2 regions of the Micromonospora sp. NPDC003197 genome follow, and region 1 is predicted to be linked to the other one. Evidence: predicted binding sites of a transcription regulator. Region 1 holds the regulator's gene; the other holds the start of a gene.
What was found. The regulator HspR, encoded in region 1, represses chaperone genes until heat shock. The targets are predictions, from matches to a motif close to TTGAGTNNNNNNNACTCAA.
Positions count from the first base shown of each region.

Region 2: the regulator HspR is predicted to act here: its motif matches at 6,045-6,063, upstream of lon (endopeptidase La).

Region 1 is NZ_JBSFTE010000021.1:62,669-78,751, forward strand. It holds gene ACWDV4_RS21840 (SPFH domain-containing protein) at 1-137, shown strand, start outside; gene ACWDV4_RS21845 (hypothetical protein) at 172-1,086, shown strand; gene ACWDV4_RS21850 (Uma2 family endonuclease) at 1,196-1,837, shown strand; gene ACWDV4_RS21855 (DUF397 domain-containing protein) at 1,974-2,156, opposite strand; gene ACWDV4_RS21860 (helix-turn-helix domain-containing protein) at 2,147-2,959, opposite strand; gene ACWDV4_RS21865 (hypothetical protein) at 3,423-3,773, shown strand; gene ACWDV4_RS21870 (hypothetical protein) at 3,866-5,095, opposite strand; gene ACWDV4_RS21875 (GTPase) at 5,211-6,947, opposite strand; gene ACWDV4_RS21880 (ABC transporter) at 6,953-8,683, opposite strand; gene dnaK (molecular chaperone DnaK) at 9,071-10,975, shown strand; gene grpE (nucleotide exchange factor GrpE) at 11,148-12,134, shown strand; gene dnaJ (molecular chaperone DnaJ) at 12,228-13,415, shown strand; gene ACWDV4_RS21900 (heat shock protein transcriptional repressor HspR) at 13,442-13,888, shown strand; gene ACWDV4_RS21905 (S66 peptidase family protein) at 14,131-15,219, opposite strand; gene ACWDV4_RS21910 (hypothetical protein) at 15,432-15,863, opposite strand; gene ACWDV4_RS21915 (cation:proton antiporter) at 16,052-16,083, opposite strand, start outside.
Region 2 is NZ_JBSFTE010000003.1:49,805-65,887, forward strand. It holds gene ACWDV4_RS04215 (GlxA family transcriptional regulator) at 1-487, shown strand, start outside; gene ACWDV4_RS04220 (CPBP family intramembrane glutamic endopeptidase) at 542-1,399, opposite strand; gene ACWDV4_RS04225 (CPBP family intramembrane glutamic endopeptidase) at 1,627-2,523, shown strand; gene ACWDV4_RS04230 (epoxide hydrolase family protein) at 2,581-3,696, opposite strand; gene ACWDV4_RS04235 (helix-turn-helix transcriptional regulator) at 3,759-4,730, shown strand; partial or broken gene ACWDV4_RS04240 (acyltransferase family protein) at 4,821-5,888, opposite strand; gene lon (endopeptidase La) at 6,087-8,438, shown strand; gene ACWDV4_RS04250 (ATP-binding cassette domain-containing protein) at 8,532-10,805, opposite strand; gene ACWDV4_RS04255 (ABC transporter permease) at 10,915-11,742, opposite strand; gene ACWDV4_RS04260 (ATP-binding cassette domain-containing protein) at 11,739-12,725, opposite strand; gene ACWDV4_RS04265 (TetR/AcrR family transcriptional regulator) at 12,815-13,579, shown strand; gene ACWDV4_RS04270 (hypothetical protein) at 14,115-15,395, shown strand; gene ACWDV4_RS04275 (GNAT family N-acetyltransferase) at 15,480-16,083, opposite strand, start outside.

The DNA.
Region 1 (16,083 bases):
ACGCGGACCTGCCGGCCGGCGTCCTCCAGGCGTTGGCGCTCAAGGAACTCGCCGGCCACCTCCCGGAGATCGGGCAGCTCACCGTCACGCCGGACGTGGTGACCGACCTGCTGGCCCGGCTGGCACCCACGCGATGAGCGCCACCCTTGCATCCAGGCTGGGGGCGGCCCGATGAGCGCCACCCTCGCGCCCCGGGTGGTTGTGGTGAGCCGGCGCAGCGAGCTGGACGAACTGCTCGCCCGGCACGGCACCCGGGCAGCGGCCGGCTACTACCTGCGGCAGCGGGGCCGCACCCTGGACGAGGTCGTCGACCGGCACGACGCCCTCCTGGCGGCGCTGACCTCGGTCAGCGCCGCCATCCCGGCCGACTGGCGGCGCGGTCAGGTGGACCGCGCCGACCTGCCCCGCTTCCTGTTCTCGCCGGAGGACATCGTGGTCGCGGTGGGGCAGGACGGGCTGGTCGCCAACGTGGCGAAGTACCTCGACCGGCAACCGGTGCTCGGCGTCGACCCCGAACCGGGGCGCAATGCTGGCGTACTCGTGCGGTTCACCGCCGACCGCGTCGCCCGGCTGCTGCCGGCGGTGGCCGCTGGCCGCGTACGCATGCAGGAGCGCACCATGGTCCGCGCCGCGCTCGACGACGGCCAGCAGTTGCTCGGCCTCAACGAGGTGTACGTCGGCCACGCCTCCCACCAGTCCGCCCGGTACCTGCTCTCCGCTGTGGACGGTGGCAGCTCGGCCCACCGGGAACGGCACTCCTCCTCCGGCGTGGTGGTCGGCACCGGTACGGGGGCGACCGGCTGGTGCGCGTCCATTGCACGCGACCGGTCGGGTACGCCGACCCTGCCCACGCCGGAGGAGGAGGCGCTGTGCTGGTTCGTCCGCGAGGCGTGGCCGTCGCCCGCGACCGGGGTCACGCTGACCGCCGGTCGGCTCGGTACGACCGACGAGCTGGAGATCACCGCCGAGGGGGACGGGCTGGTGGTCTTCGCGGACGGTTTGGAGACCGATCACCTGGCGATGAGCTGGGGCCAGCGGGTGACCGTGACAGTGGCACCACGAAAGCTCTCCGTGGTGGTTCCCTGACGTTCCGAAGTCGCCTTTCCGACGCGGCGCGTCGCCGACTCGGCCGGACGAGGCGTCGAGAAATCGATAACGTGGCACCCGTGAACGTCACACCCGTAGCCTTGACCTCGTGGCTTCCACGACCGACCCGGGAGATGCGATGACTGCGGCCCTGATCGGCTTCGATCGGCCCGGCCCGCGCGGCTACACGACGGCGGACCTGCACGCCCTGCCGGACGACGGTAGGCGCTACGAGCTGATCGACGGGAGCCTCATCGTGTCCCCCTCGGCCACGATCGACCACAACACCATCGCGCGTTGGATCGCCAACCTGCTGGAAGACGCATGTCCGTCCGACGACTATGCCGTCGGAACGGATCAGTCGACCACTATCGACGCCCACAACGAACCACGGCCCGACATCGTGGTCACCCGGGCGGAGCATCTGCGGCACACCCCGTTCCCGATCACCGACGCGTCCCTGGTTGTGGAGGTGGTCTCGCCGACCTCGGCACTTCGAGACACCGAGACAAAGCGGGCGCTGTATGCGAAGGCCGGAGTGCCGGCGTACTGGATCGTGGTGCCGGACGAGGACAAGCCCACTATCTCCCTTGCCGAGTTGGTGCTCGACGGGGAGAGCGGGCAGTACCGCTACCTCGCGCACTACACGACGGAAGCCTTCGAGACCCGCCACCCCTGGCCGGTACGGATCGACCTGCCGGAGCTGACCCGCCGACGCGCCCGCCTGATGGGGATGGACCCCGTCAGCTAGCCCCACACCCTTGCGCGTTGATCATGGAGTTGTAGCGCGGATTTCGACCGAATCGCCGCTACAACTTCATGGTCAACGAGGTGGGTGGGGTGGGGCGACGGTCACCTGCGCACCGGCTGGGCGGCGGGGGTCAGTGTTACTTGGCCAGGTTGACGAAGGTTTGCCAGGCGGCGGGGGTGAAGGTGAGGGTGCCGCCGTCGCGGTCTTTGGTGTCGCGTACGAGGACAATGCCGGTGAGGTTGTCTGCCACCTCGACGCAGGCACCCTGGTTACCGTTGCTGCGGCTGCTCTTGTGCCATTTGGCGTCGTTCAGGTCCATGTCTCCGCCACCTCTCGGATGAGCTGTATCGATTGGTGGGGGGTGAGCGCCTCGCCCAGCGTTGACTCCCATGCGTCGCGCAGGCACGCCAGATCAGCGGGGCGGTCGGTCACCTGGCCCTCCAGGTAATTGTCTAGATAGGCCACCTCTTCGCCGCTCGGCAAAGTGGCGAGGATGAATGGCCCGTCGAGGCCAGCGTACTCGCCGACGGACCTCGGAACGACGTGGATTCGGAGTCGGGGACGCTCGGTGCCGAGCTGGGCGAGATGCAGCAGCTGGTGGCGGATGACCTTGCCGCCACCGACCGGCCGATGCAGCACGCCCTCGTCGATGACGGCGACCAAGTGCGGTGGATTGGGCTGAATCAGTGCGTCCTGTCGGGCCAGTCGGTCCGCGACCCGCCGTTCCACCTCGTCGGCGCTGAAGATGCCGCCCCGACTGAAGACTGCTCGGGCGTAGTCCTCAGTCTGGAGGAGGCCGGGGACGTAGGCGTGCTCGAACCAGCGCAACGAGACGGCCTCCCGTTCCAGGGCGTCGCGCTGTCGCCGCCACTGCGGCGTTTCGTCCACCTTGAGCTGCGCACCGAGGCGTACGAACAGCCCGCCGGTCGCCAACGCCTTGTCAACCAGGGCGAGGTAGTCGGGCGGAAGTCGCCGCGTGCCGTTCTCCACCATGGCCACCATGGATGCCGAATAGCCCATCCGTCGGCCCTGCTCCTCCTGGGTAAGGCCGGCGTGCTTGCGTGCACGCCGTAACTCGGCGAGTAGGAAATCCACGTTGCTGGGCTGCTGCTCCTCTGTCATCGCACACCTTCTTCACAGCTGTTCACGGGCCGTTTTACGGGTGTTGCACAGCTGCCACGCGCCGCTGACGGTACGGGCATTGATCGTCACGGACGGTCATTTCGACTTCCGACAGTAACCGCACGGGCACCACGATGTCTGCATCGGATGTGGTGGCTCGGCAAACCACATGAGGGACACATCCGATCGGGGCCGCCGTCGCCATCACCCGTCCACCGACGGCGGCCCCGCCGACACCGTCGAGAGGGGACAGAACCGTGTTCAGTGGTGACTACGAACCCGTACGGCGCGACGACCGCCGTCCAGCCCGGACGAGCCAATCAGCCCGGACGAGCCAATCGGAGGCGGATGCCACCCAGCCCGGCTCAGCGACTACGGATGAGCCGGGCGCGGCAGCCGAGGAAACGGACCCGGACCAGAGTGGGCCCGCCACGCGGCGGATGCCGAACCAGCGGAGCTTCTGATGGTCGGGCCAGCTCCCGAGGGCGACCGGGGCGAGTTATCCGGGCCGGGTGGGGCTGAGGACGAAGAGTTGGCCGCGCTTGCCGTACTGGCGGCATGGGTGCGGGAGCGGGTCACCCCGGGAGACACGATCACGATCCCCGAGTCGTGCTACAGCCCCGGCAGCGGGACGCTCCGGATGGAGGTGGCCGCCGTGGGCATCGTGATGCGGGTTGGTGCCCGCGCAGTGGTCGAGGTGATCGGCTGGGAGGTGAGCCGGTTCCTTCGGGGACGGTGGACGCGCCGTGCCTTCGTACACGTCGACGCGCTACAGCGTCCCGGAGCGGTGAGCCGGGCGCTCACCGCCCGATAGTCACGCCGCCCCGCCCGATAATCGCGTTGAAGCAGGGTCGATAGCCGCGTCGGGCAGGGCCAGGCTGCTGGCCCTGCCCGACGCGAGCACGATCAGGTCGGGTTGTCCTCGCCGAGCCGCTGCCGATTGGCCTCGATCCAGGCGTCCAGGGCCACCGGGTCGTCCGGGTCGATCCCGTCCGCCATCAGCTGGGCCACCGCCGCCGTGGCCGGGCTGCGTCGCTCGCCGGTGGTGTAGAGCCGGACGAACTCCGGCACCATCTCCTCGATCGCGGAGTCGGTACGCTCAGCCGCCGGTCCGGACAGCCCCCGCTGCCGGGCGGCGTACGCGGCCCAGCCGCGCAGCACCCGGGGCAGCATCGCCGCGTCGTCCATGTCGAGCACCGCCCGCCGGTGTACCCAGTCCAGCAGGAACAGGCCCGCAACGGCCGGGCTCCACCGCATCGGGTCGGCCTCGGTGTAGCTCGCCGTGTGGTCGAGTAGCAGGCTAAGGCAGAAGTGCAGCGAGGCCAGGTCCGGACCGTCCACCTTGTCCAGACCGAACCGGGCCGCTTCGCGGGAGGCCAGGAAGGCGCGTACGAGTTCGGACCGCTCGGCGGGGGTGAGCGGTGCCGGGACGGCGGGCGCACGGGTGGGCCGGGGCGGGGGCAGCAGCGCCAGTCGGGCACCGACCAGGGCCCGGTCGGTGGCGAGGGAACCTTCCCCGGGCAGGTCGGTGAGATCGTCGGTGACCAGGAGATGGCGGTTTACCGCGTCCCGCAGGCGAGCCGGGTCCTCCTCACGGAACCAGGTCAGCTCGTCGCTCGCGCACATCTGCCGTACCTGGTCGAGGACCTGGGCCGCCTGACCGCCCACGAAGACGTCCTTGGTGATGCCGATGTTGTGGTCGACCAGGGCCACCACGGCGTGTTCCGGGCCGCCGGACTCGCCGTCGTCGTAGGCGAAGGTGGCAAGGTAGGAGGTCTGGTCGCCGTACACGTCACCGTAGGCGTAGCTGCCGGTGAGCCGTACCTTGCCAAGCTGATGGGACCACGGCGGCGCATACGCTCCGGGCTTGACCTTTGCGGCACCGGCGGCGTCGGGTACCAGGGTGGCGAAGATGTAGCGGATCGTCGTCGCCGCCGCACTCCGGCGGCGGGTGGTAGCGGCGAGGAAACCGCCCACGAAGTCACGAACTGCCTCGGTGCGGTCTTCCTCCGCTATCGCGTAGACGCTACCGAGAAGTGCGGTACCGAGCATCTCCGCGTCGAGTGCGCAGTCCAGCTTGGTCACCTCGCGGGCGGCGTGGAGCACCGCGTCGTAGGGGGTCTGAGGTGTAGCCATGTTTCGACCCTACGCCGGGATGGGCCAGCGTAGCGGCCCAGCGCGCGAGGAACGAATTGTGCCACGCTCAATCGCTCGCTGTGATTACCGACGGTGTGCGTCAGAAGTCGTTCTGTCAGCGACTGGCGACGTCCGCGAGCGCCGTACGCGCCTCGGTGTAGCGCCGCAGCACCTCCTGCACCGGTACGACGACATGCTCCCGCCCGACCTCGGCGACCGCCGCGTGCAGTCGCTGCTCGACCCGTCGCCGGGCCTGTCGGGCGGCCCAGCCGACGACCGGTTTGACCAGCAACGCCACGGCCACGCCGAGGAACAGTCCGCCAAGCAGCATCAGGGTCGGCACCGGTACGACGCCGACCTGCGGGTTGTCGAGCCCGGGCAACCCCAGGGCTTGGAGCAGCCAGCCGAGGGCCAGCCAAGCCAGCCCGGCCAGCGCGGTGATCGTGACCAGCCACTGCATCGCGCCGATCAGTCGCCACCAGACCGGTTTGCGCTCCATGTCCAGATCGGCGGTCGCGATCGCCTGGTCGAGCGCATCGGGCAGGTCGGTGAGTCGGGACCGGGCGGCAGCGGTCACCGCCGCAGGCCACTGGGCCGGAAGCGTCGTGGCGGCCTGCTCGGCGACGGTTCGTACGGCCAGCCCGACCGCGGCGCGGTGCGCGGCGATCGGAGCGGGCAGGGACGTCGCCCCGACCGGGGTACGGGCCCCGCTGGTCTCCCCACCGCCCTCGCCATCGGTGCTGGTCCCACCACCGGTGCCGCCGCCGGTCAGGTGCAGTCGGCGCAACGGGTCTGGCCGTAGTCGCCGCCACGCCCGGACCAGCGGCCAGCCGGTGCTGCTCGCGGCCCGATGCCGGTACGCCGCCTCCACCGCGTCGGCCACCGCCGGTACGCCTGCCGAGGCGGCCAGTGCCTCGGTGAGGCCACGTACGGCCCCCGCCGGCACCTCGTCGGCCACGTCGGGACCCACCAGGTCGGTGAGTTGTTCGGCAACCCGGTCGACGTCACCGGAGAGCCGCCGTAGCGCCGCCTGCCGCTCGGCGACGGTCCGTTCGAGGGTCGACCGCAGCCCGGCCACCGCTCGTGGGTCGACGGCCGAGGTGGCCAGCAGCGGAACCCCGTCGAGCTGGTCGCTGTCGAGTAGCCGGCGCAGGTCGGCCAGGAGAGTGGGCACCTCGGCCGGCGGCAGCCGGTCGGTCTGGTTGAGTACGACCACGGTGACGTCCCGGTGCCGCTGGAACTCCCGCAGGTAGGTGCGGTGTACCAGCCGGTCGGCGTACTTCTGCGGATCGACCACCCAGATCACCTGGTCGACCAGGCCCAGCATCCGGTCGACTTCCAGCCGGTGGGTGCGCTGTACCGAGTCGAAGTCGGGCAGGTCGAGCAGGATCAGCCCGTGTAGCCCTGCCTCGTCGTTGCCGTCAAGGGCGCTCTCCCGGACGAACCGGTGCCGGGGCAGCACCCCCACCCAGTCGAGCAGCTTCGTCGCCCCCGCCAGCGGTCCCCAGACACAGGCGTGGGTGGCGGCGGTGGTCGGCCGGCGTACCCCGACCGAGGAGAGCTCGAAACCGGCGAGCGCGTTGAAGAGACTGGACTTGCCGCTGCCGGTGGCGCCGGCCAGGGCGACGACGGTGTGGTCGCGGGACAGGGCGAGCCGATCGCCGGCCCGCTCGATCAGGGTGTGTGCGGTGACCAGCCGGTTGTCGGGCAGGTGGCCGTCCACGGCGGCCAGGAACTGCTGTACGGCGGTCAGCCGACGCAGCAGCGTGTCGGCGTCGATCCGCCGCTCACCCCGTACCGCGTCGCGCACCCTGCTCACGATGCCGGCCACCGTACCCCGTCCAGCTGCCATTCCGGTCACGACCACGCCCCTGCCGGGCGCGGCGGGTGACCGGGATGGGCGAGGCTGCTTCGGGTCTGGGCCTGCGCGACGGTACGGGCGGCCCGGCGCAGGCGCGCACCCGGTCCGACACCGATCCCGGCGGCCTCGATGCGTACCCGGTAGCGCCGTGCCTCCTCGTCGAGGAGGGTGTCGACCCGGGCGAGCAGATCGGTGCGGGCCTGGGCGGCCAGGTTACGTACCGCCTGATCGCCGAAGATCGCTTGGAGTACGGCCTGCGCGGCGACGGTCGTGCTGGCCCCGGTGGCGACCTCCAGCCCGGTGGGGATGAACGCGGTCGAGGCGAACACCGCGATGGTGACGGCGAGACCGGCAGCGTTGACCGCGTACGCCGCACCCCGGGCCACGAATCGTTTGCCGGCACCCTCCCGGCGGACCAGTTCCAGTACTTCCCGCTGCCAGTCGCGGATCAGCCGTTCGGCGCGTTCGGGCAGGTCTTCGGTGGGCTGGCCCAGCGCCGGTTCCAGTAGCGCTGCCCCGGCGGGGTGGGTCTGCCAGGCGGCGTACGCGTTCTCGGCGGCCTCGGCCGCGACTGCGCGTAGCAGGGTGACGAGCTGTGACTCGATGGCCTGTTGCAGTTGGGCGCCGGGGGCGGGGCGGCCGGTCATCCGGGCCACGATCTGGTCCCGGAGTCGACCGATCCGGGCCTCCAGGTTGCGGAAGAAGGCCCCGGTGCCGACGAACTCCTGCCAGCGGGTGAGCACCTCGCCCCGGAGTAGCCGGCCGTCGCCGAGCCCCTGTTCGACGGTGCGGTGGCCGGACCGGTAGGCGGCGTGCACCCGCTCGTCGAGGACCTCCGCCGCCTTCACCTGTTCGTCGGCGGCGTTGGCCAGACTCTCGGTGGTCGTCTGGAGGGCGGCCAACGCACCGTCGAGGGTCTGCCGGACCACTGCGGCGCGGGCGTCGGCATCGGCGGCGAGCTGGCTGAACCAGTCACGTAACGGTGCGGTGGTGAGCTCCGGCAGCAGCCCCTGCCCGTCGGTGATCGTCTCGGGCAGTACGAACAGCGGGGCGGTGGCCAGGTCGTTCTCGGCCAACATCTCGATCAGGTGGGCGGTGACCTCGTCGATGGCCTCGGTGGGCACCCGATCGAGGACCAGGGCGATGGCGGTGCCCCGGGACCGGGCGGTCCGGAGCAGTTCCCACGGCACCGCGTCGGCGTAGCGGGCGGCGGTGGTCACGAACAGCCAGAGGTCGGCGGCGGCCAGCAGTTGGCTGGCCAGCGCCCGGTTGGCGTCGACCACCGAGTCGATGTCGGGCGCGTCGAGGAAGGCGAGTCCGGCCGTGAGGGCTGGTGCGGCCACGAGTTGCAGGGTGTTGGGCTCGTCCCCCGGTGCCGAGGTACGCGTCAACCCGGGTAGCAGCTCGCCGTGCCGGAACCAGGCACTGTCGGTCGGGTTGCAGACCAGCACCGGTGCCCGGGTGGTGGGTCGCAGTACGCCGGCCGTGCTCACCGGGGCCCGTACCAGGCTGTTGACCAGGGTCGACTTGCCGGCCCCGGTGGAGCCACCGACGACGACCAGCAGGGGGGCGTCCAGTCTGGTGAGCCGGGGCAGGAGGTAGTCGTCGAGTTGGGCGACGAGCGCGGTGACGTCCTGCCGGGCCTCGTCGGCCGAAGGCAGCAGCAACGGGTAGGCGGTGGTGACGAGGGTCGTCCGCAAGTCGGTCAATGCCTGTCGCAGATCCATTTGGGGATCTTTTGTGCTTTTGTCCGCTATGGCGGCGAACGTTCCGACAGTGTCAGCCGGTTCGCCCTGCATGGTCACGGGTAAAGCGTGCCCGACCCGAGCAACACCGACAACAAGCACCCCCATCCCACACCCCGTGTCGCGCCCCGACACAAGGACTGATGCAAGGAAGGGCCCCTTGTTATCGCATTCTGCCTTGGAAGGGGCCCTTCCTAACCGGCGGGCTCAGCGAGCACGCTCCGCCCAGGGTTGCGTCACATCGGCTCAACTCCGACTTGACGTCTGCGACGATCGTGGCAGTATTGAGTCCGGTCCACTCAAGTTAATCCGCGGGCATCTGGGGGCAGCGCCCGCCACCTGCTCAAGCAACGAAGCGAGGAAGCAAAGATGGCACGTGCGGTCGGCATCGACCTCGGCACGACGAACTCCTGCGTCAGCGTCCTGGAGGGTGGTGAGCCCACCGTTATCACCAACGCTGAGGGCTCGCGTACGACCCCTTCGATCGTCGCGTTCGCCCGTAACGGTGAAGTGCTCGTCGGCGAGGTTGCCAAGCGTCAGGCGGTGACCAACCCGGACCGGACCATCCGGTCGGTCAAGCGGGAGATGGGCTCCAACTGGACCGTCGACATCGACGGAAAGAAGTACACCCCGCAGGAGATCTCCGCCCGGACCCTGATGAAGCTGAAGCGGGACGCCGAGGCGTACCTGGGCGAGCGGATCACCGACGCGGTGATCACCGTCCCGGCCTACTTCAACGACTCCCAGCGGCAGGCCACCAAGGAGGCCGGTGAGATCGCCGGCTTCAACGTGCTGCGGATCGTCAACGAGCCGACCGCGGCCGCCCTGGCCTACGGCCTGGACAAGGGCTCCAAGGAGCAGACCGTCCTGGTCTTCGACCTTGGTGGCGGCACCTTCGACGTCTCCCTGCTCGAACTGGCCGAGGGTGTCATCGAGGTCAAGTCGACCAGCGGTGACAACAACCTCGGTGGTGACGACTGGGACGAGCGGGTCATCGACCACCTGGTCAAGACTTTCCGTGGTCAGCACGGCGTCGACCTGTCGCAGGACAAGATGGCGATGCAGCGGCTTCGTGAGGCTGCCGAGAAGGCCAAGATCGAGCTGTCCGCCGCCACCACCACCAGCATCAACCTGCCGTACATCACGGCTGGCCCGGCGGCCACCGACGGTGCCCCGTCCGCGCCGCTGCACCTTGACGTGACCCTGACCCGCGCCGAGTTCCAGCGGATGACCCAGGACCTGCTGGACCGCTGCAAGGGCCCGTTCGAGCAGGCCATCAAGGACGCCGGTGTCAAGGTCTCCGACGTCGATCACGTCATCCTGGTCGGTGGTTCGACCCGGATGCCGGCCGTCACCGACCTGGTCAAGCAGCTCATCGGTCGTGAGCCCAACAAGGGCGTCAACCCCGACGAGGTCGTCGCGGTCGGTGCGGCTCTGCAGGCCGGCGTGCTCAAGGGCGAGGTCAAGGACGTCCTGCTGCTGGACGTGACCCCGCTGAGCCTGGGCATCGAAACCAAGGGCGGCATCTTCACCAAGCTGATCGAGCGCAACACCACCATCCCCACCAAGCGCTCCGAGGTGTTCACCACCGCCGACGACAACCAGCCGTCGGTGCTGATCCAGGTCTTCCAGGGTGAGCGGGACATTGCCGCCTACAACAAGAAGCTGGGCACCTTCGAGCTGACCGGGCTCCCGCCGGCGCCGCGCAGCGTGCCGCAGATCGAGGTCACCTTCGACATCGACGCCAACGGCATCGTGCACGTCAACGCCAAGGACCTTGGCACCGGCAAGGAGCAGTCGATGACGATCACCGGTGGCTCCGCGCTGCCGAAGGACGACATCGAGCGGATGATGCGCGACGCCCAGGACCACGCCGACGACGACAAGCGTCGCCGGGAGGAGGCGGAAACCCGCAACCTGGCCGAGCAGCTTCAGTGGCAGACCGAGAAGTTCCTGGCCGAGAGCGGCGACAAGCTGCCCGCCGAGTCCAGGGACCAGATCAACGAGGCCCTCGGTGAGCTGCGGGGCGCCCTCGCCGGTACCGACCTGGAGAAGATCAAGTCGGCGCACGAGAAGCTGGCCCAGGTCTCGCAGCAGGCCGGTTCGCTGCTCTACGCCCAGCAGGGCGAGCAGGCGCCGGGTGCGGACGCGGGTGCCACCGGAGCCGGAGCCGGGGCTGGCGCGGCCGGAGCTGGCGCGGCCGGTGGCCGTACGGCTGGCGGTCCGGACGACGTGGTGGACGCGGAGATCATCGACGAGGATGGCAAGAAGTGATCTCCTGTTCCTGCCCAGCCAACTCGTTGACCGGATAGAGGTAGTCGCAATGACGGAAAAGCCACGAGCCGCTGACCCGGGTTCCACCGGGTCAGCGCCGGGTGGCTCGGTGCCCGCCAATCCCGCCGAGGGTGAGGCCGGCCAGCGCATCGTGATCCGTGACCGACGGAAGATCGATCCGAGCGGTGGCAAGAGCGAACCGGTCGCCAGTGGCAAGAGCGATGGCGGCGAGAGCGATGGCGGCAAGGCCGATCCGGTTGCCGACAACACGGAACCCGCCGACAGCAAGGTCGACGCCGTCGACGGCAAGGCCGAGTCCGATGTTGACGCCGAGTCCGACGGCAAGGCCACCGCTGGGGGCAAGTCCGGCGGTGAGTCCAAGCCAGGCAGTGAGGGCAAGGCAGCCGGTGACGCCAAGCCGGTCGACGCCACAGCGACTGCAGCCGAGGCGGAGATCGTCGAGGGTGAGCTGGTCGAAGACGACGCGGTGAACGCCGACGAGGTCCGAGCCGATGCGGTGGACGCGGCCGAGGCAGCCGAAGCCGACGAGTTGTCGTCGACCTCGGCGACCAGCCCGGTCCTCGACGAACTGGTCGACGAGGCCGAGGTCGAGGCCGAGGTCGGAGACGCCAAGGCCCGGGTTCCCAAGATCGAGCAGCCCAAGGGCGTCGACGGGCCCGTCGTGGACGCCCCGGCGAAGGCAGCGGACGGGCCCGGCCCGCTCGGTGCCGAGTTGGAGGCACTCCGCGCCGACCTCGACGAACGGACCCGTGATCTGCAGCGGGTGACGGCGGAGTACGCCAACTACCGCCGGCGGGTGGAACGGGACCGTACCGTGGCGGCCGAGCAGGCCACCGGTACGGTGCTGGCCACGCTGCTGCCCGTACTGGACGATCTGGATCGGGCGCGGGAACACGGCGACCTGGTCGGGCCGTTCGGCTCGGTGGCCGAGCAGCTCACCACGGCGCTGACCAAGTTCGGGCTGACCGCCTTTGGCGAGAAGGGCGACCCGTTCGACCCGACCCGGCACGAGGCAGTCGCGCACCTGACCTCGGCCGAGGTCACCGAGCCGACCTGCGTCGACGTGATGCGTCGGGGCTATCTGCTCGGTGATCGGCTCCTGCGGGCCGCGCTGGTAGCTGTTGCTGATCCTGAATAGTTCGCACGTCGTGATCGGGGCGACCCGCATGTGCCTTGACCGGTGGCATGTGGGACGCCCCGATCACGCGACGAGGGAGGAGGTGGACGACCGTTGAGTTCCAAGGACTGGCTGGAGAAAGACTTCTACGCCGTACTGGGGGTGGACAAGTCAGCCTCCTCCGACGAGATCAAGAAGACGTACCGGAAGGTGGCCCGAGAGTCGCATCCGGACCGTAACCCCGGGAACGCCCAGGCCGAGGAGCGGTTCAAGGCCGCGTCCGAGGCGTACGACGTCCTCTCCGACGAGCGCAAACGCCGCGAGTACGACGAGATGCGCTCGCTGTTCGGCTCCGGCGCGTTCCGACGTAACGCCCGAGCCGGCGGCCCGGGTGGTTTCCCGTTCGACGCCTCCGACCTGTTCGGCGGCATGGGTGGTCAGCAGCCGGGGGCGGGTGCCCGGTTCGGTGGCGGGGCAGGCTTCTCCGACCTGTTCGGATCCATCTTCTCGGGCGGTGGCGGTGCCGCAGGCCGGCGCGGTCCGACCCGGGGCCGGGACGTCGAGGCCGAGGTGGCACTCGACTTCGGCGACGCCGTACACGGGGTGACGCTGCCGTTGACCCTGCGCGCACCGGGGGTGTGCGAGACCTGCCACGGCAACGGTGCCAAGCCGGGTAGCCAGCCGAGGGCCTGCCCGCAGTGCCATGGTGCCGGGGTGGTCACCCGTGACCAGGGTTCGTTCAGCTTTTCCGAGCCGTGCCGGGAGTGCCAGGGCGTCGGGACGATCGTCGAGGAGAAGTGCCCGGAGTGCCGGGGCACCGGTGGGGTGACCAAGACCCGCACGCTCAACGTCAGGTTCCCGGCCGGGGTCGCCGACGGACAGCGGATCCGGCTCGCCGGCCGAGGGGAGCCGGGCGATCGGGGCGGCCCAGCCGGTGACCTCTTCGTCCTGGTCAAGGTCCGGGGCGACGACCTGTTTGGACGCAGCGGGGACGATCTGACCCTCACCGTGCCGATCACGTTTGCCGAGGCCACGCTCGGCACCGATCTGCGGGTGCCGACCCTGGACGGCGCGGTGACCCTGCGGGTGCCGCCGGGGACGCCCAGCGGTCGTACGCTGCGGGCCCGAGGCAAGGGCGTGGTCCGCCGTGATGGTCAGGCCGGTGATCTGCTGGTCACCGTCGAGATCGTGGTGCCCGCCGAACTCTCCGACGAGGCCCGCAAGGCCCTGGAGACGTTCGCCGAGCACACCCCGTCCGCTGGACGGGAACAAATCGAAGCCCGAGTACGTCGTTCCAGTTGACCGCGTTGCGTATCCGGAGGTGAACCATGGTGGCTGAGGAGTTCCCAGCCGCAGGCGACCCGGCGTACGACGCCAAGGTGTTGATGATCTCGGTTGCCGCCCGGATGGCGGGTATGCATCCGCAGACCCTGCGCCAGTACGACCGCTTGGGGCTGGTCCAGGCCGGCCGGGCGGCTGGCGGTGGGCGTCGCTACAGCGTGCGGGACGTGGTGTTGCTGCGTGAGGTGCAGCGGCTCAGCCAGGACGACGGGGTCAACCTGGCCGGCATCAAGCGGATCATCGGCTTGGAGCAGTTGCTGGGGGAGATGCAACAGCGAATTGCGCAGCTTGAGGCGGAGTTGATGGCTGCGGTCCGCCGGGCCGCCGAGTTGGAGACGATCTCCGCGTTCCCGCGTCGGGATCTTGTGCCGACGAGTCGGGTCTCCACCGCCCTGGTGGTCTGGAAGCCAAAGCGAAAGCCTGGCGAGGGCTGAGTAAAGCTGCGTGCGTAGAGGCCCGGGAAACCGTGCGGAAAGATGACCGGTTTGCCCGGTAAATTCCTCCACTGATCAGCTAACCTCTCTTATGGTCCGGACCTGCACAATTCGGACGGAACCACCAGCGTAATCGCCGTCTGGACCGGCGGTTGGCGCATGCCGTGGCGGGCCGGGATCCACGGGGGCTCCCGGCCCGCTGCGACGTCACCCGGATCAACGGGCCTGACTCGTCACCCGGATCAACGGGGTCTGACCCCAGGGGTCACTGTCAACGTCCCGGCCTGCGCGTCCATGGTTGCGTGCGCGCCGAGTGGAATGGTGAGCTGCCCGTTGTCGTGCCCGAGGGGAAGCCCCCCCAGGACTGGCACGCCGAGGTCGTAGAGACGGTCCTTGAGTACGGCCACCGCATCCCACTCGTCAGGCTCGCCGACGCTGTTGGTGATCTGGCCGATGACCACGCCGGCAACCCTCGACAGAATGCCCAGCCGGCGAAGCTCGGTGAGCATCATGTCGATGCTGGAGGGCACCTCGTTCACATCCTCGAAGAACAACAGGGCACCATCGAAATTCGGACTGTCCTTGGCACCCAACGAAGTCGAGATCAGAGTCAGGCAGCCGCCCAGCAATCGGCCGCTAGCTCGACCTGGCACCAGGACGGGTGCGGTGCTTTCCGTCGGATTCCGAGTGATGGTGATCGGATCGGTCGTCATCACCGCTCGGCGCAGCGCCTCGGCTGACTCGGGACCGGTACGGCTGTCGGTCCAGTTGACCATCGGACCATAGAAGGTGACCAGCCCGGCATCGCGCCACAGCTTGCCGTGAATGCTGGTGATGTCGCTGAATCCCACGACGACCCGAGGGTCGCGGCGGAGCTTGGACGTGTCGATCTGGTCGACGATCCGTTGGGTGCCGTAGCCGCCCCGCGCTGCGAATACGCCACGAATTCCGGGGTCGTTGAGGGCGGCGTTGAGATCCGCGATCCGCTCGGCATCGGTGCCGGCCAGATATCCGTACTTCGTGTAGACGTGGGGTGCCAATTCCACCTGGAGGCCCCAGCTGCGCAGTATCTCGATACCTCGTGCCATGTTGACGGGGTCTGGCGTGCTGCCGGGGGATACGACCCGTACCCGGTCCCCTGGGCGTAGTGCTGGCGGGCGTACCGCCCCCGCGACGGTACGTGGTGCCGCATGTACGGGTGTCTCGGCGACCGCGCCGACCAGTAGTGCACTGCTGGTGGCGGCCGCGCCGGCGCGGAGCATGCCGCGTCGGGAAATCGCGGCTCTACCGGGATTCGAGGCGGGATCACTCTCTTCTCGTGGATTCGACATGGATGTCCTCTCGACGTTGTCGGTCGGCGCTCCGCAATGCCTGTGGTGATACCGAGCAACGCTCGCACTGGGTGCGCAGGAAGCTCGATGGGTGGCCGAGCGTACGTCGATTGTGGTAAATGCGTGCATGGCCGTCAATGTTTGTCGGTTGGCGGTAACCGACTTCGACGCATGCCGCCGCCGGACGCCTACGCCCAGGCGAGCGAATCCCCCTAGCCGAGCCGGCGGGCCTGGCGGACCAGGCCGCCCTCGCACCATTCGTGATAGTCGAATCGCTCCGGGTCGGTCATCAGCACCCGGCAGTTGTGGGCCCAGATCGCCATCAGCTCGTCGCCGTGCCGCTCGGCCTGCTTGAGCAGCTTGCTCAGCCGGCGCTTGGGATGGGCACGGAACCCGGTCCGGATTCCGTCGCCGGAGTAGATGTAGAGACAGTGCAGGGCGAACCGGCGGGCCGGGCAGGACGGGTCCATGGCCAGGTCGAACAGCGTCGTGATCAGTTGGTCACCGGAGACGAGCAGGTCCCAGTCCTGTGGCATCGACTCCAGGGGTACCGAGTCGGGCTGGTAGGCCCAGGCGCGCAACTCGGCCGGCGACGGGTCGACCGGGTTGGCGAAGCCGCGGAACGTCGACTCCTGCAAGCTCACCCGGGCTGACCTTCCGTTCACTGTCGCAGGGGCGCTGGCGCCGTCCCCGCGTACCCGCCACCAATTGCGGCGACACGTTAGCGTGCCGCCGGTACGCGGTGGAAGGGTCACGGAGTGCCATTAGGCAAGCCGTTCGCCTGATGCCTGGGTCAGTTGGAAGGTCAGCCCGGTGAGCCGGGACGAATGGTTCAGTCGGTTGCGGGCAGCGGTTCGCAGCGCT
Region 2 (16,083 bases), on a different contig from region 1:
CGCCGCCGGGGTGACCAGTGCGTTGGACCTGACACTGGCGCTGATCGAGGAGGACCACGGGGCCGAACTCGCGCGTTGGGTGTCCCGGGTCCTGGTCACCTATCTACAGCGTCCGGGCAATCAGGCGCAGATGAGCATGTTCACCGCCGCGCCCGCTCCGCGTACCAGCCTGGTCCGGGACACCGTCGACCACGTGACCGGGAATCTGGCCAGTGACCTGCGCACGACGGCGTTGGCTCACCGGCTCTCGGTGAGCGCTCGCCACCTCACCCGGCTGTTCGTCGCCGACATCGGGCAGACGCCCGGCCAGTTCGTCCGGGCCACCCGGGTGGCCGCCGCCGCGCAACTGCTCAGCACCACCACGCTGCCGGTGGCAGCGGTCGCGAAGCGGTGCGGATTCGGTACGTCCGAAGCCCTGCGGCAGGCGTTCACCGACCAGTACGGCACCTCACCGACCCGGTTCCGGCTGGCCATGTCGCGTACCTGACAGGTTTGACCTGTTCAGTGCAGGGTTGACGTGCTCGGTGAAGGGGTGACCTGTTCAGTGGAGCAGGACCGGGATCAGGGGCAGCGAGTTGACCGCGCCGTGCACCACGATCAGGGCCCAGACGTTGCGGTACCGGGCCCAGAGATAGCCGACGAAGAGCCCGAACCCGCCGTTCCAGACGGTGATCGTGGCCAGGACCACCCAATGTGGACCAACGCCGATCCGGGACAGGTGCATGGCGGTGAAGAGCAACGAGGTGACCATGATTGCCGGCCACCGGCCCAGCAGCGCCTCCAGCCGGGTCTGGAGCAGCACCCGATAGAAGATCTCCTCGGCCACGCTCGCCGTCAGGAAGGTCAGCACCATGGCGGCGACCAGGAACCCCGTGTCGTACTGCGTGTAGCCGGACATGTCCCGATCCCCGGCGAGCGGGCTGTAGTAGAGCAGGTATCCCCAGGCCAGGATGGCGGGGATCGGCCCGAGCCAGTACGCCCAGCGGGGCAGCGCCGCGCGCTGGGCGGCGGCCCCGGCCGACGGTGCCCGCCAGATTCGCAGGGCCAGCCACGACCCGCCCAGCAGCAGTGTCACCTTCACCAGGCCGTACCAGTCGCCGAGGTCGACGACGAGTACGACCAGCGCGAACAGGACGGCGATCGCGGTCAGCGCCCGGCTCTGCCGAGCCACCGCCGGCCGGTCCGACCCGGCCAGCGGTGGCAACGCCGGCAGTCGGGCCGGGACCAGCCGGATCAGCACCATCGCCACCACGATCGGCAGCAGTACGGTGACCAGCGCGGTCGGCGGGGATTCGGCGTCGGCCGAGGTGCGGATCTCGGTACGCCCGGAGAGCAGCAGCGCTGCCAACGCCGTGCCGAAGATCAGTAAGCCGGTGCCGAGCAGGATTCGCGACCGCATCATCCGAGCGTGGCAGCCAGATCAGCGTCGATCCTCCGCACCGAGATCGATGTTGGGATACCTACTTCGATGGAGTTGGCCTGCGATCCCGGACGGGGCTGGTGCCTGCTCGGCGGTCGCCGGGTAGGTCCAGCCATACCCCGGGTTCGGGTACTGCGAGTAGTGCCTGAGGGGTGGTCCAACTGGTGTCCTGGCCGGGTGAATCAGTTCAACCATGAGGTACGGCCATGACCGCGCAGAGAAAGGGCCTCCCGGTATTCCTGGCGATTTCCTTCGGGGGCGCCTGGTCCTATCTGCTCGTTGCCCGACTGGTCTTCGACTGGTCGTTGGTCAACGCGCTGGTGCAACTCCCCTTTGCCTTCGCACCCGCCATCGCGGCGGTGGTCGTACGCCGTTGGGTCACCAGGGAGGGGTTCGGCGATGCCGGCCTCGCCCTGCGCCTGAGGCAGGGCTGGTGCTACTACCTGATCGCCTGGCTGGGCCCGCTGCTGCTGGTCGCGGCGACGGTTGGGCTGGCCGGTGCGCTCGGACTGTGGGACGGAGATTTGTCCTCATTGGACGAGCTGGCACCGGGTCTGCCGGGCTGGGCTGCGGTGCTTGCCCTGATGGCTGGGGTGCTCCTGCTCACGCCCTTCTACTGGGGTGAGGAGTTCGGCTGGACCAGCTATCTCCGGCTGCGCATATTCGTGGACCGGCCTCTGCTGTCGGTGACGGTGACCGGGCTGATCTGGGCGGTCTGGCACTATCCGCTGGCGTTCCTCGGCTACATCGAGTTCGACAACGTACTGCTCGGATTGTTGGTCTGGACAGTTTCGTTCCTGTGCCAGGAAATGATTCTGGCCTGGCTGCGGCTTCGCAGCGACAGCATCTGGGCACCGAGTCTGGCGCATGCTGGAAACAACATGGTCCTCTCGATGCTCACCGGAATGCTGCTGGCTGGTGGCGGGAAGATCGATGAAATCGGCCTGATCCTGCTCACCGCGGTGCCGATGGCGGCGATCTGCGGCTGGCTGCTGGTCAGCGGGCAGTTCACCCGGCAGTTCACCCGGCAGGCCGACCGGAGCCAGGTCGTCAACGATCGGACCGGACGCGGCCAGCCGGCGGAAATGGCGGAAGGGCACTGAGCAGCCGGCGGGGCCGGACCAGCGATCGCAGGTCCGGCCCCACCTCAGCGACATCGGTCAGCGCAGCCCGCCGTAGAAGGCACGCAGGTCGGTGGCGAGCGCGTCCGGCACGATGTGCGCGGCGTAGTGGCCACCCCGGTCGTACGAGTTCCAGTGCGTGATGTTCTTGTGGTCGCGTTCGGCGAAGGTGCGCATGGAGACGAAGTCACCGGCGAACATGGTCAGGCCGAGCGGGACCGTAGTCGGCTCTTTCGGGGCTTCGGCCTTGGCGTCCTCGTAGTAGAACCGGGTGGCCGAGGTGGCGGTGCCGGTCAGCCAGTAGAGCATCGTGTTGGTCAGGACGAAGTCGGCGTCGATGTCAGGGTCGTCGCCGAAGAGTTGCGAGTTCCAGCCGAGCAGCCCGGCCGGCGAGTCGAAGATCGCGTACGACAGGGTCTGCGGCTGCTGCGAGTGCAGGATGTTGAACGACATCTTGTTGTCGTTGAACCACTGGAGCACTTCCAGCCCCTTCAGCTCCTCCGGGGTGATCTTCTCGAACTCGGCCGGGTCGCCGGAGGGGAACGAGTAGATCTGCGTGACGTGCACACCGACGACGTGCTCGGGGTCGATCCGGCCCACCTCGGGGGAGACGAACGAGCCGCCGTCGTTGCCGACCGCGCCGTACCGGTCGTAGCCGAGTCGGCGCATCAGCTCCGCCCACGCCTTGGCGGTGCGGTACCGGTTCCAGCCCCGCTCCTTCGTCGGGCCGGAGAAACCGAAGCCGGGCAGGGACGGGATCACCAGGTGGAACGCCTGCTCTCCGTCGGCCGGGTTGGTGAGCGGCTCGATGACGTTCAGGTATTCCACGATGGAGCCCGGCCAGCCGTGGGTGAGGATCAGCGGCAGGGCGTCCTCGTGGGTGGAGCGGACGTGCAGGAAGTGGATGTTCTGTCCGTCGATCTCGGTGGTGAACTGCGGGTACTGGTTGAGCTTCGCCTCCCAGGCCCGCCAGTCGTACCCGGTGCGCCAGTAGTCGGCCAGCTTCTTGACGTAACCCACCGGGACGCCGTAGTCCCAGCCGACGCCGGGGAGTTCGTCCGGCCAGCGGGTCTCGTCGAGCCGGCGGTGCAGGTCGTCGAGGTCGGCCTGCGGGACGTCGATGCGGAACGGCTTGATCTCGGTGTTTGCGCTCATGACAGGAACACTACGGACCCTTCCGGACAGGCTCTGTCCTGAAGTTCTGGCAGACTGAAAACATGTTGGAGACCTCGGCGCGGCTGCTGCGCCTGCTGTCGTTGTTGCAGGCCCGGCGGGACTGGCCCGGTGCCGCCCTCGCCGAGCGGCTGAACGTGAGCGAACGGACCGTCCGTCGGGACGTCGACCGGCTACGCGACCTCGGCTATCCGGTGAACGCGACCCGGGGCACCGACGGTGGCTACCGCCTGGGTGCCGGCACCGCCATGCCACCGCTGCTGCTCGACGACGAAGAGGCGGTGGCGGTGGCGGTCGGGCTGCGCACGGCGGCCGGTGGCACCATCGCCGGCATCGAGGAAACCTCGGTACGCGCGCTCGCCAAGCTCGAACAGGTGCTGCCGGTACGGCTACGGCACCGGGTCAACGCGGTGCAGACGTACACCGAACCGGTGCCGGCGGACCGGCCGGGCCCGGTGGTGGACCCGGCCGTACTGACCGTGCTCGCGTCGGCCTGTCGGGACCAGGATCGGCTCCGGTTCGACTACCGCGCACACGACGGGTCGGCGGCGGTCCGGGCCGTCGAGCCGTACCGGCTGGTGTCCTGGGGACGTCGCTGGTATCTCGTCGCCTGGGACGTCGACCGCGAGGACTGGCGTACCTTCCGGGTGGACCGGATCCAACCGCGCACCCCGACCGGTCCGCGCTTCCCACCCCGCGACCCGCCCGAAGGCGGGGCTGCCGCGTACGTCGCCCGGGGCGCATCGGCCGCCGCCTGGCGATACCGGTCCCGGGTCGTCGTGCACGCCCCCGCTGAGGTGGTGACCAGCCGGATCAACCCTGCCGTCGGTGTGGTGGAGGCGGTGGACGAGCACACCTGCGTCCTACACACCGGCGCGGACCGGTTGGACAACCTCGCGGTGCACCTCGGTCTGCTCGACCTCGACTTCGACGTCACCGAGCCGCCGGAACTCGTCGCGTACCTGCGAACCCTGACCGCGCGCTACGCCCGATCCACCCCCGACACCGACCGATAGCGACCGACCGTGGCCGACCTTCACCGGCCGCCCGACCACTGCCGGCTGCCGGTTACCGGTCTGCTCGAACCGGCGGACCGCGAGGACCAGTACGGCCAGCGTGGCGGCCAGCACCGGGAACCAGCCGAGCCGGGCCAACACCCAGTTGCCACTCGTCGGCGCGTCACCCATGCCGGGGAGCGAGCCCACCCGGCGGGTGGCCTCGGCCACCACCACCAGCGCCGTGTTGTGCCAGCAGAAGATGCTCATCGCACTCACGTTGAGCGCGGTGACGATCGCCCACGGGGTCGGGCGGCGCAGCAGCCGCTCGAACCGGTCCCGCAGCAGCAGGGCGGCCCCGATCTGGGCCAGCGCCAGCGCCGGCACCAGCAGCGACGGCGGGTTGGAGTTGGACCGGTCGCTGCCCGGCACGCTGACGATGCTGATCGGATAGCGCGCCACGATCAGCAGGAACGCGAACAGGGCAACACCGCCGGCCAGCATCGACCAGGCCGCGCGCCGGCCGAGCCGGCCATGTGCCCAGGCGATGCCGAGCAGGTAGGCGAAGCCCCAGGCGGGCAGCGTGGTCAGGTAACCGAACCAGTCGGGCACCAGGTCCTGGCCGGGGCCGTACCGCACCAGGTCGACCAGGGCGACCGCACCGACACCGGCCAGCGCGGCGCGGACGCCGTACCGGTGGTCCAGCCGCATCAGGTACGGCGTGAGCATGGTGATCACCGCGTAGACGCCGATGAACCACAGCGGCTGGAAGAAGAGCACCACCAGGGTACGCAGCGTGCCGCTCGGCACCCCGCCGATGGCCGCCCCCACCAGCAGTACGCCCATGAGCCCGACCCCGACCAGCACCGGCGTGCCCAACCGGCGCATCCGTACGCCCACCCAGTCCCGATCGGACTGGCCGCGTCGACGGGCCCGGGCCAGGCTGCGGGCGCACGAGTAGCCGCCGACCAGGAAGAAGATGCCGAGCATCTGCAACAGCCAGGTCGACGGTTGCAGCCACGACAGATAGCGCATCGGGCTGTCGATTCGTAGTGCGCCGGTCGAGTCGGCGACCAGCGCCCCGACCAGCCAGTGCCCGCCGACGACACCAAGGATCGCCAGCGCGCGTAGTCCGTCCACCACCCTGTCCCGGTCCATCCGAGCCTCCCCGTTCGGCATGCCATCGACGGTAGGAATTTCGTCGGGTCGGAACGATCCCGCTCACCGGCCAATCGCTGGTGGGGCCTACCCCACCCGTAAGGGGAGGGCAGGCCGGTCATCGGGCGCTGACTGTGACGTGGATCGCATCGAGGAACATCGGGCTGCGGGTGGAACTTGAGTCTTACACGCTCAACTCGACGTGATAGCAGGTGTTCGATGTCAACTCTTCCGGTTCTGCCCCTGGTCGACGAAGTCCTGTTGCCCGGCATGGTCATCCCGGTGACCCTCGACCCGACCACCCAGGCCGCCGTCGACGCCGCCCGCGCGACCGGCGACAAGCAGCTCCTGGCCGTACCCCGGGTCGACGGGGAGTACGGCTCGGTCGGCGTGGTCGCCACCATCGAAAAGGTCGGCCGACTACCCAGCGGTGAACCCGCCGCCGTGATCCGTGGCCTGTCCCGGGCCCGCATCGGGTCCGGCGTACCCGGGCCCGGTGCCGCGCTTTGGGTGGAGGCCAGCGAACTCGACGAGCCGGCACCCGCCGGCCGGGCCAAAGAACTGGCCCGCGAATACCGCGCCCTGATGACCTCGGTCCTCCAGGAGCGGGGGGCCTGGCAGGTCATCGACGCGATGGAACGAATGACCGACCTCTCCGAACTGGCCGACTCGGCCGGCTACGCGCCCTGGCTCACCCTCGACCAGAAGATCGAACTGCTCGGCGCGCCGGACGTCACCGCGCGCCTCGAACTGCTGGTCGGCTGGGTCCGCGACCACCTCGCCGAGCAGGAAGTCACCGAGCAGATCAACTCCGACGTCCGGGAGGGGCTGGAGAAGTCCCAACGGGAATTCCTGCTCCGCCAACAGCTCGCCGCCATCCGCAAGGAACTGGGCGAGGACGAGCCGGACGGCTCCGCCGACTACCGGGCCCGGGTCGAGGCCGCCGACCTGCCCGAGAAGGTACGCGAGGCGGCGCTACGCGAGGTCGGCAAACTGGAGCGGGCCAGCGACGCCTCCCCGGAGGCGGGCTGGATCCGTACCTGGTTGGACACGGTGCTGGAGATGCCGTGGTCGACGCGTACCGAGGACAACACCGACCTGGCGCAGGCGCGGGCGGTGCTCGACGCCGACCACGCCGGCCTGGCCGACGTGAAGGACCGCATCCTGGAATACCTGGCGGTGCGCAACCGGCGGGCGGCGCGCAACCTGAGCGTCGTCGGCGGGCGCGGCTCCGGTGCGGTGCTCGCCCTGGGTGGCCCGCCCGGCGTCGGCAAGACCAGCCTCGGCGAGTCGGTTGCCCGTGCGCTCGGCCGCAAGTTCGTCCGGGTGTCGCTCGGCGGCATCCGCGACGAGGCCGAGATCCGCGGCCACCGCCGGACGTACGTCGGTGCGCTGCCCGGCCGGATCGTCCGGGCGCTGCGCGAAGCCGGCTCGATGAACCCGGTCGTGCTGCTCGACGAGGTCGACAAGATCTCCGCCGGCTACGCCGGTGACCCGGCCGCAGCCCTGCTCGAAGTCCTCGACCCGGCGCAGAACCACACCTTCCGGGACCACTACCTGGAGGTCGACCTCGACCTGTCCGACGTGTTGTTCCTGGCCACCGCCAACGTGATCGACGCTATCCCCGGCCCCCTGCTGGACCGGATGGAACTGGTCACACTCGACGGCTACACCGAGGACGAGAAGGTCGCCATCGCCCGTGACCACCTGCTGCCCCGGCAGATCGAGCGGGCCGGGCTCACCGCCGACGAGGTGAGCATCACCGACGAGGCGCTGGCCCGGATCGCCGCCGAACACACCCGGGAAGCCGGCGTACGCCAGCTCGAACGCGCCCTGGCCCGGATCCTGCGCAAGGTCGCGGTCGGGCTGGCCACCTCCGACGAGCCGGTACGCGTCGACGTCGACGACCTCGCCGGCTACCTCGGACGGCCCAAGTTCACGCCCGAATCGGCCGAGCGGACCGCCGTACCCGGGGTGGCGACCGGGCTGGCGGTGACCGGTGCCGGTGGCGACGTGCTCTTCATCGAGGCGACCAGCATGGACGGCGAGCCGGGGTTGACCCTGACCGGTCAACTCGGCGACGTCATGAAGGAGTCGGCGCAGATCGCCCTCTCCTACCTGCGCTCGAATGGCCGCAAGCTGGGCTTGGACCCGAACGCGCTGGCCGGACGGCGGATCCACCTGCACGTGCCAGCGGGTGCGGTCCCCAAGGACGGGCCGAGCGCGGGCATCACCATGGTCACCGCGCTCGCCTCGCTGGTCACCGGCCGGGCGGTACGCCCCGAGTTCGGCATGACCGGCGAGGTGACCCTGGCTGGTCGGGTGCTGCCGATCGGTGGGGTGAAGCAGAAGCTGCTCGCCGCACACCGGGCTGGCCTGACCGAGGTCATCATTCCGGCGCGCAACGAGCCGGACCTGGACGACTTGCCGGCCGAGGTACGCGAGGCGTTGACCATCCACACCCTGGCCGACGTGGCCGACGTACTGGCCCTGGCCCTGCGTCCCGCCGAACCTCTCGGCACGGCCGAGCCGGCCAGCCCAGCCGACGCCCCCACCCTCACCGCCGCCTGAGGTGTAAGGCTGAGGTGTAAGGAAGGGCCCCTTCCTATCGTTTTTTGTATAGGAAGGGGCCCTTCCTAACACCGAACCCCGCCCGGCGCTCGGTCAGGCGAGGTGTTCCAGGTCGCGGCGCAGGAACTCGGCGGTGTACGAGCCGGAAGCGGTCAACAGGTCGCGGGGAGTGCCCTGGAAGACGATGTTGCCGCCCTGGCTGCCACCCTCCGGGCCGAGATCGATGATCCAGTCGGCGTTCTTGATGACGTCGAGGTTGTGCTCGATGAGGACGACCGAGTTGCCCTGATCCACCAGCCGCTCAATGATGCCGAGCAGGTGGCCGATGTCGGACATGTGCAGCCCGGTGGTCGGCTCGTCCATGACGTACACGCTGCCGGCCTTGTGCAGCTCGGTGGCGAGCTTGACCCGCTGACACTCTCCGCCGGAGAGGGTGCTCAGCGGCTGGCCGAGCTTCAGATAGCCCAGCCCCACGTCGTTCACCGCCCGGAGTACGTCCCGCAGCTTCTTCTCGGTGAAGAACTCCACCGCCTCGGCGGCCGGCAGGTCCAGCACCTCGCTGATCGACTTGCCCCGGAGTTTGTGCTCCAGCACCTCCGGCTTGAACCGCTGTCCCTGGCACACCTCGCAGGGTGACTTGATCCCCTCCATGAAGGCCAGGTCGGTGTAGATGATGCCGAGCCCCTGGCAGTTGGGGCAGGCCCCGGTGGAGTTGAAGCTGAACAGTCCGGCGTTGACCCCGTTGGCTTTGGCGAAGAGCCGGCGGATGCCGTCCATCATCCCGGTGTAGGTGGCGGTGTTGGACCGGGTCGAGGTGCTCACCGACGACTGGTCGATGACGATCGCGTCCGGGTGCTGGCCGAGGAACACGTCGTTGATCAGGGTGCTCTTGCCCGAGCCCGCCACCCCGGTTACCACGGTTAGTACGCCGGTCGGGATGTCCACCGTGACGTTCTTCAGGTTGTGCAGGTTGGCGTCGACGATCGGCATCGCGCCGGTGGGCGTACGGGACTCGCTCTTCAGGGGCAGTTTGTGCCCCAGGTGACGGCCGGTCAGGGTGTCCACGTCACCGAGCTGCTTCACGCCTCCCTGGTAGACCACCTGCCCGCCGTACACCCCGGCACGGGGGCCGATGTCGACCACGTGGTCGGCGATCTCGATGACGTCGCGGTCGTGTTCGACCACGAGTACGGTGTTGCCCTTGTCGCGCAGCTTGACCAGCAGTTCGTTGAGTCGGTGCACGTCTCGGGCGTGCAGCCCGACGCTCGGCTCGTCGAAGACGTACATCATGTCGATGAGGCTGCTGCTCAGGTGCCGGACCATCTTGATGCGTTGCGACTCGCCACCGGAGAGGGTCGACGTCTCCCGGTTGAGGCTGAGGTAGCCGAGCCCGATGGTGACCAGGTTCTGCAAGCGGTCCCGCAGGCTCTCCAGGACCGGGGCGACGGTCGGGGCGGTGAAGCCGGCCAGCACGTCGACCAGCTTCGACACCTCTAGTGCGGCGAGTTGGGCGATGCCGTATCCGTCGATCTTGCAGCTCAATATGGTCGGGTTGAGCCGGGCACCCTGACATACCGGGCAGGTGGTGGTGGAGACGAAGCGCTGGAAGACCTCACGGTTGCGGTCGGACATCTCGTTGATGTCCTTCTTGAGGTAGAGCCGAGTGAACCGGTCCGCCAGTCCTTCGTACTTGGACGGGATCTGGCCGCCCTGCCACTCCAGGGCCACCTTGATGCCGCCCCCGTCGCCGTGCAGCAGCATCTGCCAGCGGGCCTCGTCATAGTCCGACAGCGGCTGGTCGTTGTTGAAGAGTCCCGAATTGGCATAGATCTTCCAGTACCAGGTGCCGACGGCGAAGTCAGGGTGCTGGATCGCGCCCTCGTTCAACGATTTCGATCGGTCGAGGAACCTGTCCAGGTCGAGGGTGACGGTACGGCCGATTCCGTCGCACTCCGGGCACATACCCTGCGGATCGTTGAAGGAGAAGACGTTGGAATAGCCGACGTACGGCTCACCGATGCGGGAGAAGAGCAGTCGCAGCAGCGGTGAGATGTCGGTGATCGTGCCCACCGTCGAGCGGGAGTTTCCGCCGATCCGCTTCTGGTCGACGATGACCGCGGCGGAGAGGTTGTCGATCGAGTCGACATCGGGCTGCCCGTACCGGGGGAGGCGGCTGCGGGCGAAGGCGGTGAACGTCTCGTTGAGTTGCCGCTGTGCCTCGGCGGCGATGGTGTCGAAGACCAGGGACGACTTGCCGGAGCCGGAGACTCCGGTGAAGACGGTGATCTGCCGTTTCGGGACGCGTAGTGAGACGTCCTTCAGGTTGTTCTCGCGGGCACCGATGATTTCGATGTGGTCGGTCGGCAATAGCGCTCCTCGACTCGAATGACGGCTGAAGTTTCGATCGGTGGGCCGGTCAGCGACGGGTTGTGCCGGTCAGCGGATCGGTGGGCCGGTCAGCGACTGGTTGTGCCGGTCAGCGACTGAGCCGGCGGTAGCGGCGTACGGAGAGCGGGAAGAAGATGGCGGTGAGCAGCGTCGGCCACACCACGGCCATCAGGACCGCGTGTTGGGCGATCCAGGAATCGCCTCCCCAGCCGGGGTTGCCGAAAAGCTCCCGGGCTGCGGAAATGGTGGCGGACAGCGGGTTCCACTCGGTGACGAGGGCCAGCCATCCGGGCATGGTCTCGGGTGCCACGAAGGCGTTGGACAGGAAGCCAAGCGGCCAAACCAGGAACTGTAACACCGCCACGGCCTCGGGGTTGCGGATGACCAGCCCCAGATAGATGCCGATCCAGAGCAGGGCGACTCGAAGCAGTAGCACCAGGCCGAGGGCGAGCAGAGCCCGGCCGATGCCGTCCCGCCACTGCCAACCCACCGCCAGGCCACACAGGAGCATGACTGCCAACCCGAGGAGTGAGTTGAGCATGTCCGCGGCGGTGCGGCCGGCGACGACGGCCGACCCGGCCATGGGCATGGAACGGAATCGGTCGGTGATCCCTCGGGAGGCGTCGGTGGCGATCCCGGCGAAGGTGGTCTCGATGCCGAAGACCATGGTCATCGCGAACATGCCGGGTATCAGAAACTCGCGATATCCACCGCCACCCGGCACGGTCATCCCGCCGCCGAAGAGGTAGGCGAACATCAGCAGCACCATGACCGGAAACACCCATCCGACGGCGATCTGGAGGGGATGGTTGGCCCAGTGCGCCAGCTCACGGCGGGTGATGGTCCAGGTGTCGAAGATCGCCCAGCGCAGCCGGTCGAAAGGCGTTCGGGATCCTTCGGAAACCAGTACGGTCATGCCGTCACCTTCTGTCCGCTCGTCGCTTCGGCGAGCCTGGTGGGTTCACCGGTGAGGTGCAGGAACACCTCGTCGAGGGTCGGGCGGCGCAGTGCGATGTCCTCGACGGTGATCTCCTGGGCATGCAGCTGCCGGACCAGTTCGATCAGCGTGCCGACCCGGTCGCGTGCGGGCACGCTGATGCGGCGGGTGTCGGAATCGATCTCCGGCTCCCGGTCGGCGATTCTGCCGATCAGTCCGGCGGCGGCGGGTAGGTCGATGACCCGGCGCAGGACCACGTCGATCCGGTCTCCGCCGAGTCGTGACTTGAGTTGGTCCGGGCTGCCGGTGGCCACCACCCGTCCGTGGTCGATTACCGAGATCTCGTCGGCCAACTGGTCGGCTTCGTCCAGGTACTGCGTGGTGAGCAGTACGGTCGTGCCCGCCTTCACCAGGGCGCGGACCGCGTCCCACACCTCGGTCCGGCTGCGCGGGTCGAGGCCGGTGGTCGGCTCGTCGAGAAAGAGGACCGGCGGTGCCAGGATCAGGCTGGCAGCAAGGTCGAGCCGGCGGCGCATGCCGCCGGAGTAGCGTCCGACCGGTTTGCGGCCCGTGTCAGCCAGTCCGAACCGGCTCAGTAGCTCGTCGGCGCGCTGGCGTGCGGCTCGGGCACCGAGGTGGTGGAGCCGGCCGAACAGCTCCAGGTTCTGTCGTCCGCTGAGGCTTTCGTCCACCGCCGCGTGTTGGCCCACCAGCCCGATGCGTTGACGTACCTGGTTGGCCTGATCGACCACGTCGAAGCCGGCGACCCGGGCTCGGCCGCCATCGGGACGCAGCAGGGTCGTGAGGATTCGTACGGCAGTGGTCTTGCCGGCTCCGTTCGGTCCGAGTAGTCCGTGCACCGAGCCGGTGGGCACGGTCAGGTTGAAGCCGTCGAGGGCAGGTGCCTTGCCGAAACTTTTCCGTAGCTCCTCGGCGACGACGGCCTGGTCGATCGAATTCATCAGACCCCTAAATTATACGGCGTATAGAGTTGAGGGGTGGAAGAGTAGCATACGATGTACGGAGTTTCGATGCGAGGAGAATGGTCGAGGTGACGACGGAACATACCGGGGGCGGCGACCCGAAACGCAGCATCGAACTGCTCTGGGGGGTTCAGGATCGCCCCCGCCGAGGCCCCAAACCACGTTTCACCGTGGCGCAGATCGCCCAGGCCGCGATCGACCTCGCCGACCGGGAAGGACTTACGGCGCTGTCCATGCGCCGCGTCGCCGACCAGCTCGGCGTCACCGCGATGTCCCTCTACACGTACGTGCCGAGCAAGGCGGAACTGCTCGACCTGATGCTCGACACCGCGTACCGGGGGATGGTTCGCCACGAGCCGGCCGACGACTCGTGGCGGGCACGACTGACCGCCGTCGCCCACGACAACCGGATCCTCTACGAACGCCATCCGTGGCTCGCCGACATCTCCACCGGCCGTCCACCGCTCGGCCCCGGTGTCATGGCCAAGTACGAGCATGAACTCCGGGCACTGGACGGGCTGGGCCTGGACGACGTGGAGATGGACGCCGCGTTGACCTTCCTGCTCGGTTTCGTACAGACCTGCGCCCGCGCGGCGGCCGACGCCCGAGCCGCCGAGCACGAACGCGCGATGAGCGACCAGCAGTGGTGGGAGGCGAACGCGCCACTGCTGGAGAAGGTCTTCGACACCACGAAATATCCGACCGCCGCGCGGGTCGGTGCCGCCGCGGGCGAAGCGCATGGTGCGGCGTACAGCCCAACCCACGCGTACGACTTCGGCCTGCACCGGATCCTGGACAGCCTGGCGGTCCTGATCGAGGCACGTAGCAGCTGAATCTCGTCAGGTGTCACCAGCCGGGGTGACCGTTGACCGCGGCGACCCCCGCACGGCTCGGCGCCCTCGATGGTGCCGAGCCATGGTGGTCCTTATCGGACGGTGCTCAGGTCACGGTCGGCCACGCCGATGCCGATGCCGGGGGCGGGGTCGGCCCGCCGGCCGCCGGTGCTCAATCGACCGCCAGGTACGGCTGGGCAGGCCGGACCGCTTTGCCCGGACGGGACGGCAGCCGAGCCACAGTACGGGTGCTACCGCAGCGGCGAGCGCCAGCAGAAGTAAGCGGGGTTCGCAAAACTTGCCCCGATCGGGCATCCTGTCACTGTCCTCTCACAAAGAGTGATCATGGATGGGCCCCTCACGTCGAACTGAGTTCCAGGTCAGTCGGACGACGCGAAGGACCCTGACCCGCCCGCCGCTCGCGACGGGATGGCTGAAGGAACCTTCGCCGATTACGGATATGTCGGGGAAGGCCCAGACGCACTGTCCCGACAAACACCGTTGTTGTCGGGTCCAATGACCAAGGACAACCAGCATGCCCACGGGCCCAGACCCGACACCGAAGCCACGAAAGCCCCGGCCACATACGCTTGCCGACGACACCGTGCGCAAGCGCTGCGCTACCCCGGAGGCTGCCGCCTACACCCTGTACGTCCGTCAGCTCATCGAGGAGCACTACCAGCTCGATGGTCAGGCCACGCTTCTGCGCGTGGCAAAGGATCGAGGAGTCCTGGTCGTCGGCTTCGACCGGCGGTCACTGTCCGAGCAGATCAGCGGCAAGTACAAACGCGGGCCGAACTGGCCCACCACCGAGATGGTGGTCCGGGCACTGCCGAAAGGATGTGACACCGAGGCTCTGTTGGCGCACGCGGCAGGGCTTTACCAACGGGCCCGCAAGGAAGCTCCGCCCGGCTACAAGGGGGCGATCAGTCGCCTCGACGATGACCCGGTGCTGCCCGAGGTGCCGGAGAGTGGGCCGCCGACTGTCGAAAAACTCCAAGCCACAATCGCCCGGATGCGTCGCCGACACCATGAGGAGACCACAAGGCAGTTGGAGTCGATCCGCATCGCGCAGCGGCAGCGACGGGACGCCGACATGCGGGCAGACCAACTCGAAACGGAGCTTCTGAAGGTACGGGAGCTGTATCTCGGCGCACGGACCGAAGCGGCCCAGTTGGCGACCCTGCGTGAGGAGTGCGCCCGGCTGTCGGTCGAACAGGAACTCCTGGTCACGCCCCAGCTACGGTCCCGGCGCATCCTCGACCTGCCGGAGTTGACCCACGCCCGACAGCGCGTCCGAGTGGGTCATCTGGCCCAGTCGATCGACTCGACCGCACCGCGCTGGCGTCGCGCGTTGGCCAGATACCTCTGCACGTACGCGGAGATGCTGGGAGTCACCATGGCCGAGTTGTCGGTACGGGCCGGGATCAGCCCCGCCGTCGTACAGGACACCCTGACCGGCCGGCGGTCACCTGCCGATTCCGACCTGCGGGACATCGGCGAGGTGCTCCAGGTGCACCTGGGTACCGCGCTGCACCTCGCGACCCTGGCCCGGAAGCCGGAACCGGTGACCTCCTTCGAGGAGATCGCCAACGCTCTTCCAGAACTCGCCCGGTTGTCGACCACACATCCCGACGCTCAGGAGGTTGTCGGAACCGGTCCCGACAACCGCGCACCTGATTCCGACACCGCTCCGACAGCCGAAAAACGTCCTGATCCAGCGAAATTGGACGACGGAACTGCTCCCCACCGCGCCTACTGGTGGCAGCGGTCATCCGTACGTCGGTTTTGGTTTCTGCGGCGGGGCCGCCGCTGAAGGGTTGGATGTTGCGGCGGCCCCGCCGTCTTGGGTGCCCGTCGGGTTGCGTTGCCGCGCAGGTCGACGGGGTCTTCGGGGTGGTCAGGTGTCGGCTTCGGGCGGACGGCCGGGTCGCCACATGGGGTGGATCGTGTGGTGGCGGGTGAGGTGTAGTGGCGGCCGAACCTGGTAGCCGTGGTGGGTGAGCAGGTCACAGTGCTCGGTGCTGAAGGCTTCGGTGTAGGCAGCGGTGCCGTAGCGGTCGAGTCGACTGTGGTGGTGGTTGAGCAACTGGGTGGCGATGCCAGTGCCGCGATGGTCGGGTGCGATGGCGAGTAGAGCGAGGTGTTCGTGGCCTTTCTCGGGGCGCTGGGCGTCGAGGAGTTGGCCGAGGGTGGTGAATCGTTTGGTGTGCTCATTGCAGGCGGCGGCGAGGCGGGCTTCGTACGCGGCCGGTGGCGGGATCTGTCGGTATCGGTGGAACCAGACAGCGGCTCCGATCGGGCCGTCGGCGTCGGTGAGGACGTCGACTTCGCCGAAGAAGAGGGCGTGTTCGATCCAGATGTGGACGGCTTCGGTGAGCACACCGAGGCGCTGGTCATGGTCGGGGACGAGCCATTCGGCCAGGGGCAGATCGTGGGCGGCGTCGGTGGCGAGCGCGGTGTGGTGGCTACCTCGGCATAGCGGGCCCGTCGTACGACGGGTG